One region of the Paenibacillus sp. PvP094 genome, then DNA from elsewhere that is predicted to be linked to it. Evidence: a T-box and tRNA genes for the amino acid it is inferred to sense, from the RefSeq annotation. Region 1 holds a T-box; the other holds one or more tRNA genes.
The links. A T-box is a leader RNA that pairs with one kind of tRNA and senses whether it is charged. The one in region 1 lies ahead of trpS (tryptophan--tRNA ligase), so its partner is inferred to be a tRNA-Trp.

Region 1 (4,402 bases):
GCAGTGTTTCATGGGACGTGATGTCAATCGCTGGGTGCTCCATGATGTTTCCTCCTCTGATGGCGTGAACTGACGAATCCAACGGTGGTGGCAATAATGGCTAATCCGCTTAGATAGATGAGATTGAATGGAAATATGTAATCGACAAGCAGCTTTTCGAATGTCATATCATCCAGACGGTACAGCATGGAAAGAATAAACAAAACAGCGATCGTAACCATGCTGATTAACCTTCTGGTGGCGCTCTTAATATTCCAAATTTCTACCACAATATACATGGCAAGGCTTATTCGGGTAAATGAACCGGCCAGCCACTGATAGATCGAGAAAAAATCGGTCTGTGCGATGTATTTGCCCAAGGAGGCAATTCGCCATTCCTCAAAAGCGGGATAACGCATTTTGGCAGCTTCAAAAGGATTGAATTCTACGATAGCACCAATAAGTGGGCCAAGAGTCAGTCCAAGAATGATAAACGCGAGCATAACATACTGCCATACACGGATTCGTTTAGCCAAGTGGGGCTGGATGTACCAGATAAAGAGCAGCTCAAACATGCCTGAAAGGCTGTACATCATGCCATGGAAAACGGGCTGCCAGCCCTGTTCGAGTACAGGAAGTAGACGGCTGTAATCCTTATATTGGGTATTTACGATGGCGACATAGAAGCCAAGCACCACAACGAGAGGCAGAACAAGCCCTGCTGTAAATGCGAGCGAACGAATCCCTTTATAGGCTGCATACGCACAAAGTGACATAAGGGCAATGCTGGTTACCAATACGGGTGTCTCTGTCAGGTAATTGGTCTTGGCCCACGTGGTGGTATCATGCAGGGTAAAGTAAATAACAGACAGGAAAAAGAGGCTGTTTCCCACCCGAAATAACAAGCCGAGGGGCTTGCCCAGATGGGAAGTCAGCCATTCATGCAGTGTTTGATGCTGAAGAAAACGAGAGACGTAGGCAAGCATGAGCGCAAAAACAACATAGGGTCCTGCGGATAGCAGGACGGAAATCCAGGAATCCCTTTTCGCTGCACTCAATAAGGCTGGAATGATCAGGACGTGGCTGATTAGGCCGACAGATAACATAATTAACATCATGGCTTGCAAAAAAGAAGGCTGTCTAGGTTTCATGCTGAGGGGTCCCCTTTTCGCGATAGACTGTCCTCAGCAGTGTTAACGTGATTGGTTCTCTTCATACAGGCGGGCCTGTAGTTCATGATGTTTCATCTCATCCTGATGTCTAACTTCATCCTTATGCTTACAAATCAAAGTAACGGATACCCATGGCCTCCCGTACTTCGAGCATCGTTTCCCGCGCGATTTTGCGGGCATGGCGGGTGCCCTCAACCAGAATTTCTTTGACCTCGTCCCCTCGTTGCTCATAATGGTTCCGCCGTTCTCGAAAAGGGGCAAGCAGTTCATTAATTGCAGTACCTGCAAACTGTTTGCAATCTCTGCATCCAATGGAACCTTCGCTGCAGCTGGCATGGATCTCTTCCGCATGAGCCTTACGGAATAATTGATGATAGGCAAATACCGGACAGATATCGGGGTGACCTGGATCAGTACGATGGATACGCGCAGGATCAGTCTTGGCCTTGGTCAGTTTGGCATTGACATCATCGGGACTCGCATTTAATGAGATGGCGTTGCCCATGCTTTTGCTCATTTTGCCGATGCCATCCAGTCCGCCGAGCCGCTCCCCGGTCAGGATTCGTGGTTCCGGCAGAACCGGAGCATAGAGTTCATTGAAACGCCGGACCAGTCTGCGTGCTGTCTCAATATGCGGAATCTGGTCTTCGCCTGCGGGAACGAGGGTCGCTTTGCAGAATGCAATATCAGCAGTCTGACTGACCGGATAGCCCAAGAAACCGTAGTACAGATCCGTATAGCCGCGATCGCTCGCTTCCGTTTTGATGGTGGGATTGTGCCGAAGGCTGTTCACAGTGACAAACATCGAGAAGATCACAGTCAATTCCGCAATCTCCGGAATCATGGATTGGATAAACAGCGTGGCCTTGTTTGGGTCAATGCCTACAGCGAGATAATCAAGAGTCACTTGATGAACGCTGCCCGCAATCAATCCTGGCTGATCATAATGAGTGGTCAGTGCCTGCACATCTGCCAGTAAAATATATGTTTTGTATTCATTTTGCAATTGTACCCGGCTGCACAGGCTGCCCACGTAATGGCCGAGATGAAGCTGCCCTGTGGTCCGGTCTCCAGTTAAAATAACATCCTTGTTCATATTCATGGTTCATTCTCCTTTGATTTTGTAATTGTTCGCGCATTCTAATCTGCTGACGCCACCAGCCATCTTCCACGACCATCACCCCCTTTCAGCCTGTTACAGTATGTAGATATCAAAAAAAGCCTCGTCCTTCATCCTGATTCCCGTGAGGGAACAGAATAGAAGGACGAAGCTTATGCTTCGCGGTGCCACCTTAATTGGCCGCTGGTTGCGGCCCACTTAGAGATACGGATCAAGATTTATGGTCAGGCTGATTGAAAAAAAACAGACCGGAACCAGCAGATATCTTGATCGATATCCTGTCCGTGGATAACGGCTGAACATGCCGCCTTGCCTACTTACCGTCCTGCACCCCGATTACAGGATACATACGTGTTCAGCTCGGAACTCCGAAGCCCATTTCCATACGACCTGTGCACCGGCTTCCACCATCCGCCGGTTCTCTGGAGCACGCTGTCGTATGTACTTCTCTTCATCATCGTTGATAACGTCCGTTTACAATTTTTCACATTGTATCATGCTTTGACTTCACTGACCAGCCTGTGTTTTCTACCACTCATATTGGTTCCGAGCACACCTGCGATAATCAGGATGGCTCCGACAAAATGGTATCTGCTGACGGGTTCATGCAAAATCCAGGCTCCACCCGCTATGGAAATCAAGGTAGAGAAGTTGCTGAATACACTCATCTTCGAAGCTTCCAGATGGGTTAACGCATAGCTGGACAGCAGAGTCGAAATCATGGTGGAGAGGATGGCCAGATAGGCCAGCGCCCCTAGATAAGATGCATCCCCGAAAGGTTTTACATAATCGCTTATCGTACCGCTGGATAAATGACGGATGACGGCGGAGACGTTAAAAACAAGACAACCGACGAGCAGGGTAACCCATGTTAATTCCATCGGCTTATACTTCTGGGTGAGCGGTCTGGCAAGCACCCCATACCCTGCAAAACAAATTGTAGAGAGCAGCAGCAGGGCAATTCCCTTGAAATTACCTGAAGTCATTCCGCTGCCTTTCATCAGGAAAATGAAGACCACTCCGGCAACAGAAAGAAGCAGGAATAGCTTTTGCAGCATAGATGTCCGTTCTTTCAAGAATACTGAAGCCAGAATAAGGGTAAAGACAGGGGCCATGGCCTGAATGATTCCGGCCTCCGATGAATTGGAGGATACCAGCCCAAATGCCTGAAAGGCAAAAAATAAAACCGGAGAAAGCAGGCCTAGCGGTATGATCCGCCACAGATCCCTCAGGGTGAGCCGAATTTTAATCCATCCCAGGACGACCGGGATGCTGACTACGAGAAGGGATAGGGCGAATCGATGTGCAAGCACATCGATCGGGTGTGCCACATTGACGGTCATTTTGACAAATAGAAAAGATAAACCAATGATAGCCGCATACATTACGGCTGCGGTATAGGCATAAGCCCGGGTACGCGTCGTATTCATATTGTTCCTCCATATAGCTTGATTATCTCGGTTGGACTAGGCAAACCCCTTGATTGTTATCACGTGCTGTAAGGTCTTTGCTTCATTCAATATACTGTCAGTTCAGTCGTGGTACAATGATGAAAAGTATAGATTGTACCGGTACAGCTATGTGGAAAGGAAAATCATCTATATGAAAAAATATGAAATAATTGCGGAGTCGCTGCAGCGTTGGATACAGAAGCAGCGGGGGCGTCAGCAATCGATTGACAAGGGAATTAAACTTCCCGCAGTGCGTGTGCTGGCTGAACAATATCAATGCAGTGTAAGCACGGCTATTCGTGCCTATCAGTGGCTTGAGCAGCGACATCTGGTATATGCAGTTCCTCAATCGGGTTATTACGCTGTACAGAATGGAGTAGGAGTAGAAGATGTCGATTGGAAAGGGCCACTGGATTTTGCCTCTGCTGCTCCGGACCCCCGGGTATTTCCGTATTCCGATTTTCGTCATTGTGTAGATCAGGCCATGGAGAACAACCAGGCGGAGCTATTTCTGTACGGTACGGAGCGTGGGCTGCCTTCATTGATCAACCTGCTGCAAAAGCAATTTGCCGACTATCAGGTGTTTGCCCCTCCGGAACAGTTCTTTATTACATCCGGCGTGCAGCAGGCGCTTGCAGTGCTGGCCTTGATGGCTTTTCCGAATGGCAAGAGACGGGTTC
Region 2 (4,402 bases), 1.7 Mb from region 1:
TAGGTTCTATCCAAATGGACAACTCTGTATTTTCAAATGAACTTTACGAAATAACTGAGCTGCTGTACCATCGAGTGAGCGAAGTTTTGAATCTTCAGCTGAATATCCGTTTCAGCCAACCATACTCTTCCTTTTCAGAAATACACCTGGCGTATATTGAAGCCATGAAGCTGTTACAGCAGCAGACCATATCAGGAGCTAGCGTCAAACAAAATGAGGAAGCCTCAATTTACTCTTCCTTGTGGACGCTACCTTACCCTGAGTCCCTCGAATATCGTCTTATGCAATCGATTCAATCTGCAGATGAGGCAGAAGCTTCCGTACTATTACAACAGTTGCTCCAGCGTGTGTATCATATGGAATGGACAGAGGAAGAATACCAGGTTGCTTTAACTCGATTATTGATGCACATATTACAAATGATGCAGGAATCAGGTATACGACTTGGGCAGATCTCTTCAGGGCACAGCCCAATGATTAACGAACTGCTCGCTCTGCAAACGGCTGCCGATATCGAACAATGGTTTATTTACCGTATCATTAGACCGGTTATTGGCATTTTCAGAGAAAGGCATTATGCACAGCATCAGCAGATCTCGGAAAGAATGATTGCCATCATCCATCAGGAATACGATACCGATCTGACACTCGAAGAGTGTGCTTGTAGGCTCCATTATAATGCGAGCTATTTGAGTACTGTGTTCAGCAAAGAAACAGGCTACGCATTCAGTGAATATTTGTCACAGTATCGGTTCAAGATGGCCCGAAAATGGTTGGATGAAACCGAGCTAACCATTAAGGATATTGCTGCTCGGCTACGTTACAACAACCCGCAGAACTTTATCCGTTCATTTCGAAAATGGGAGGGAATCACTCCAGGTCAGTACCGGGAACGTAGACAGAAGCCTCTTCGCTCTTCCATGGAATAATTGTTTGTAATAACGAATGAAAAAGGAGCAGATGGTCTGCTCCTTTTAATGATTCGCGCATGGTTTATTTCTTATTTTATTGCTTAGCTTCTTTCTTACGAACAATCTTCATATTCTGTTGGTCCAGCTGAATTAGTATTTTTCCGAACCTGCCGCCACGTAGGAAGTTAACCACGCCATCTGGATAGGCACTTCGGATATAGTGCTCTGCCTTGTATAGTGAGTCTGTGTCCGTAGGCAATCCATAGGTGTTTAGCCATTCCTGTAGATGATCTACAACTTGCTGAACAGGCATCTCAATGGTGTTGACTTCATTAGTAATTAACGACGTATACGCGTAACCCTTCAAGAATAGCAGCTGTTGTATGTATCCCATATCTCCCGAACGGTAAGGCGGATTAACATGAAGTACCTCTTTAAACTCGTCTATTAACGTATGCACTCTCGGGCCGGCCATAGCACTGATATAAACGTATTTGCGAGCACTTTGAATTGCCTGTTCAACGGTTTCCCAATCAGACATTGCGGGGCACATGGAAGCAAAGGCAAAATCATATTTCTGTTCCCAGCCTTTCTCCTGAATCGATATTTCTTCAAACCGTTCAGGAACGATCTCAATTTTAGATGCTAATGTATTCGGGATTGTCTCTTTCATCAAAGAAATAAGCAGTTCAGAAGGTTCGACTGCAGTGACAGTTGCCCCCTTTTCTGCAAAAGGAATTGTAAAAATGCCTGAAGCCGCTCCAATGTCCAAAATGGATAACTCACTGAAGTCTACGCCTTGATTCTCAATCCAGCTCATGATGCGCTCGGAACGCTTCTTACCTTCTTCTGTGAAGGATTGATGATGATAGTCTCGTGCCCAGCGTTCAAATGCTTCTTCCGTTTCGAATGGCGCACTCTTTTTCTTATATCTTGGATTCCTCGGCCGCTGCTTCCACGCCTCTTCCCAGATCGATAGATCAAATAATAGTTCTGAATAATTAACTGAATTGTTCTCCTCAGACACTTTTTGCTCAAGCATTTCGTTTCACTCCGTTCTATGTAATAAAATTGAAAGTTCACCAGAAAGGATCTTCTCTTTTTAAACCAATAAAAGTATCTCAACACTGTTTAGCCAATATCACAATGGCTCCATATCAAAGACTTTATTTATCTACAATATATTTAATTTATTTATACGTCAACCTCATAGTTTGGACTATTCATCAATTGCGAGAAATAAAGTAATAAAAATAACCCTGTGAATTGTCTAAGCAATCCACAGGGTTATACGTTATACCGGCGAGAGGACTCGAACCTCCACGGTTTCCCACTCGATTTTGAGTCGAGCGCGTCTGCCATTCCGCCACGCCGGCATATCATGTTGTAGTATATTTTTAGTAAATATACTGGAGGCGCCACCCAGATTCGAACTGGGGATAAAGCTTTTGCAGAGCTGTGCCTTACCACTTGGCTATGGCGCCATATTTTTGGAGCGGACGACGGGAATCGAACCCGCGACCCTCGCCTTGGCAAGGCGATGCTCTACCGCTGAGCCACGTCCGCAAAATGGCTGGGGATATAGGATTTGAACCTATGCATGACGGAGTCAAAGTCCGTTGCCTTACCGCTTGGCTAATCCCCAATAAAAACAAAGGGGCGATCGAGGGGAATTGAACCCCCGAATGCCGGATCCACAAACCGGTGCGTTAACCACTTCGCCACGATCGCCATATGCGTTATTACTTAAAAAAAGTTAATTGGCAGGGGCAGCAGGAATTGAACCCACACCAACGGTTTTGGAGACCGTTGTTCTACCTTTAAACTATGCCCCTAAAAACTGGTGGAGGATGATGGATTCGAACCACCGAACCCGTAAGGGAGCAGATTTACAGTCTGATGCGTTTGGCCACTTCGCTAATCCTCCATAGTGGTGCCGGCGAGAGGACTTGAACCCCCAACCTACTGATTACAAGTCAGTTGCTCTACCAGTTGAGCTACACCGGCGTATTAAGTTGTAGTGATAATGGTGGCTCGGGACGGAATCGAACCGCCGACACGAGGATTTTCAGTCCTCTGCTCTACCGACTGAGCTACCGAGCCATAATAAAGTCTACTCATGAACGTTGCACTTTATCCAGGGCGTCGGTGCCATATATCAGACTTAGTGAACAGATTCCTCATGTAGGGTAAAAATGGCGGAACCGACGGGATTCGAACCCGCGATCTCCTGCGTGACAGGCAGGCATGTTAGGCCAACTACACCACGGTTCCAGATCACTTTCTGTAAAGAAAGTATAAATATTGCGGGGGCAGGATTTGAACCTGCGGCCTTCGGGTTATGAGCCCGACGAGCTACCGGGCTGCTCCACCCCGCGTCGTTATAAAAGTTATATGGTGGAGGCTGAGGGGCTCGAACCCCCGACCCTCTGCTTGTAAGGCAGATGCTCTCCCAGCTGAGCTAAGCCTCCGAACAACACATTTATGATCTTAACATAAAACTGTTGTTAAAATCAACCTCTTTTTTGAGGTGAAATTAGTGACCCGTAGGGGATACTCTCACTTCGTTCGAGACTGCGTAGCAGTTGCTAACGATGATTATCCTCCGACGAACCTTTGGGATTCTCATCCCCTTGATGCTTTAGAAGTAAAGCTATGACCCGTAGGGGATTCGAACCCCTGTTACCTCCGTGAAAGGGAGGTGTCTTAACCCCTTGACCAACGGGCCTTACTATGGCGGAGAGAGAGGGATTCGAACCCTCGAGACGCTTGTGGCGCCTACACGATTTCCAATCGTGCTCCTTCGGCCAACTCGGACACCTCTCCATATGGCTCCCCGAACAGGACTCGAACCTGTGACAACTCGATTAACAGTCGAGTGCTCTACCAACTGAGCTATCAGGGAATATTATTCAGAGATCATTCTCTGAAAACTAGATCCGAAACGAAACTTGCGATCAAAACCTGCAATTTGGATAAGCCCTCGACCGATTAGTACTGGTCAGCTCCATGCATTGCTGCACTTCCACCCCCAGCCTATCTACCTCGTCGTCTTCAAGGGGTCTTACATACTGGGAAATCTCATCTTGAGGGGGGCTTCACGCTTAGATGCTTTCAGCGCTTATCCCGTCCGTACATAGCTACCCAGCGGTGCTCCTGGCGGAACAACTGGTACACCAGCGGTACGTCCATCCCGGTCCTCTCGTACTAAGGACAGCTCCTCTCAAATTTCCTACGCCCACGACAGATAGGGACCGAACTGTCTCACGACGTTCTGAACCCAGCTCGCGTACCGCTTTAATGGGCGAACAGCCCAACCCTTGGGACCTACTTCAGCCCCAGGATGCGATGAGCCGACATCGAGGTGCCAAACCTCCCCGTCGATGTGGACTCTTGGGGGAGATAAGCCTGTTATCCCCAGGGTAGCTTTTATCCGTTGAGCGATGGCCCTTCCATGCGGTACCACCGGATCACTAAGCCCGACTTTCGTC

Region 2: it has a tRNA-Trp gene. The T-box ahead of trpS (tryptophan--tRNA ligase) is inferred to sense a tRNA for this amino acid. The anticodon was not compared.

Annotation. Positions count from the first base shown of each region.
Region 1 covers NZ_JBEPOM010000001.1:1,374,314-1,378,715, reverse strand. The annotation lists gene ABIC22_RS06385 (spore germination protein) at 1-43, opposite strand, end outside; gene ABIC22_RS06380 (GerAB/ArcD/ProY family transporter) at 24-1,130, opposite strand; gene trpS (tryptophan--tRNA ligase) at 1,258-2,253, opposite strand; T-box leader at 2,410-2,738, opposite strand; gene ABIC22_RS06370 (DMT family transporter) at 2,766-3,701, opposite strand; gene ABIC22_RS06365 (aminotransferase-like domain-containing protein) at 3,874-4,402, shown strand, end outside.
Region 2 covers NZ_JBEPOM010000001.1:3,085,170-3,089,571, reverse strand. The annotation lists gene ABIC22_RS14280 (helix-turn-helix domain-containing protein) at 1-929, shown strand, start outside; gene ABIC22_RS14275 (class I SAM-dependent methyltransferase) at 1,006-1,953, opposite strand; tRNA gene ABIC22_RS14270 (tRNA-Leu) at 2,209-2,287, opposite strand; tRNA gene ABIC22_RS14265 (tRNA-Cys) at 2,322-2,395, opposite strand; tRNA gene ABIC22_RS14260 (tRNA-Gly) at 2,403-2,477, opposite strand; tRNA gene ABIC22_RS14255 (tRNA-Gln) at 2,482-2,556, opposite strand; tRNA gene ABIC22_RS14250 (tRNA-His) at 2,570-2,642, opposite strand; tRNA gene ABIC22_RS14245 (tRNA-Trp) at 2,673-2,746, opposite strand; tRNA gene ABIC22_RS14240 (tRNA-Tyr) at 2,753-2,838, opposite strand; tRNA gene ABIC22_RS14235 (tRNA-Thr) at 2,843-2,918, opposite strand; tRNA gene ABIC22_RS14230 (tRNA-Phe) at 2,939-3,014, opposite strand; tRNA gene ABIC22_RS14225 (tRNA-Asp) at 3,108-3,185, opposite strand; tRNA gene ABIC22_RS14220 (tRNA-Met) at 3,216-3,289, opposite strand; tRNA gene ABIC22_RS14215 (tRNA-Val) at 3,307-3,382, opposite strand; tRNA gene ABIC22_RS14210 (tRNA-Glu) at 3,568-3,639, opposite strand; tRNA gene ABIC22_RS14205 (tRNA-Ser) at 3,646-3,737, opposite strand; tRNA gene ABIC22_RS14200 (tRNA-Asn) at 3,741-3,816, opposite strand; rRNA gene ABIC22_RS14195 (23S ribosomal RNA) at 3,883-4,402, opposite strand, start outside.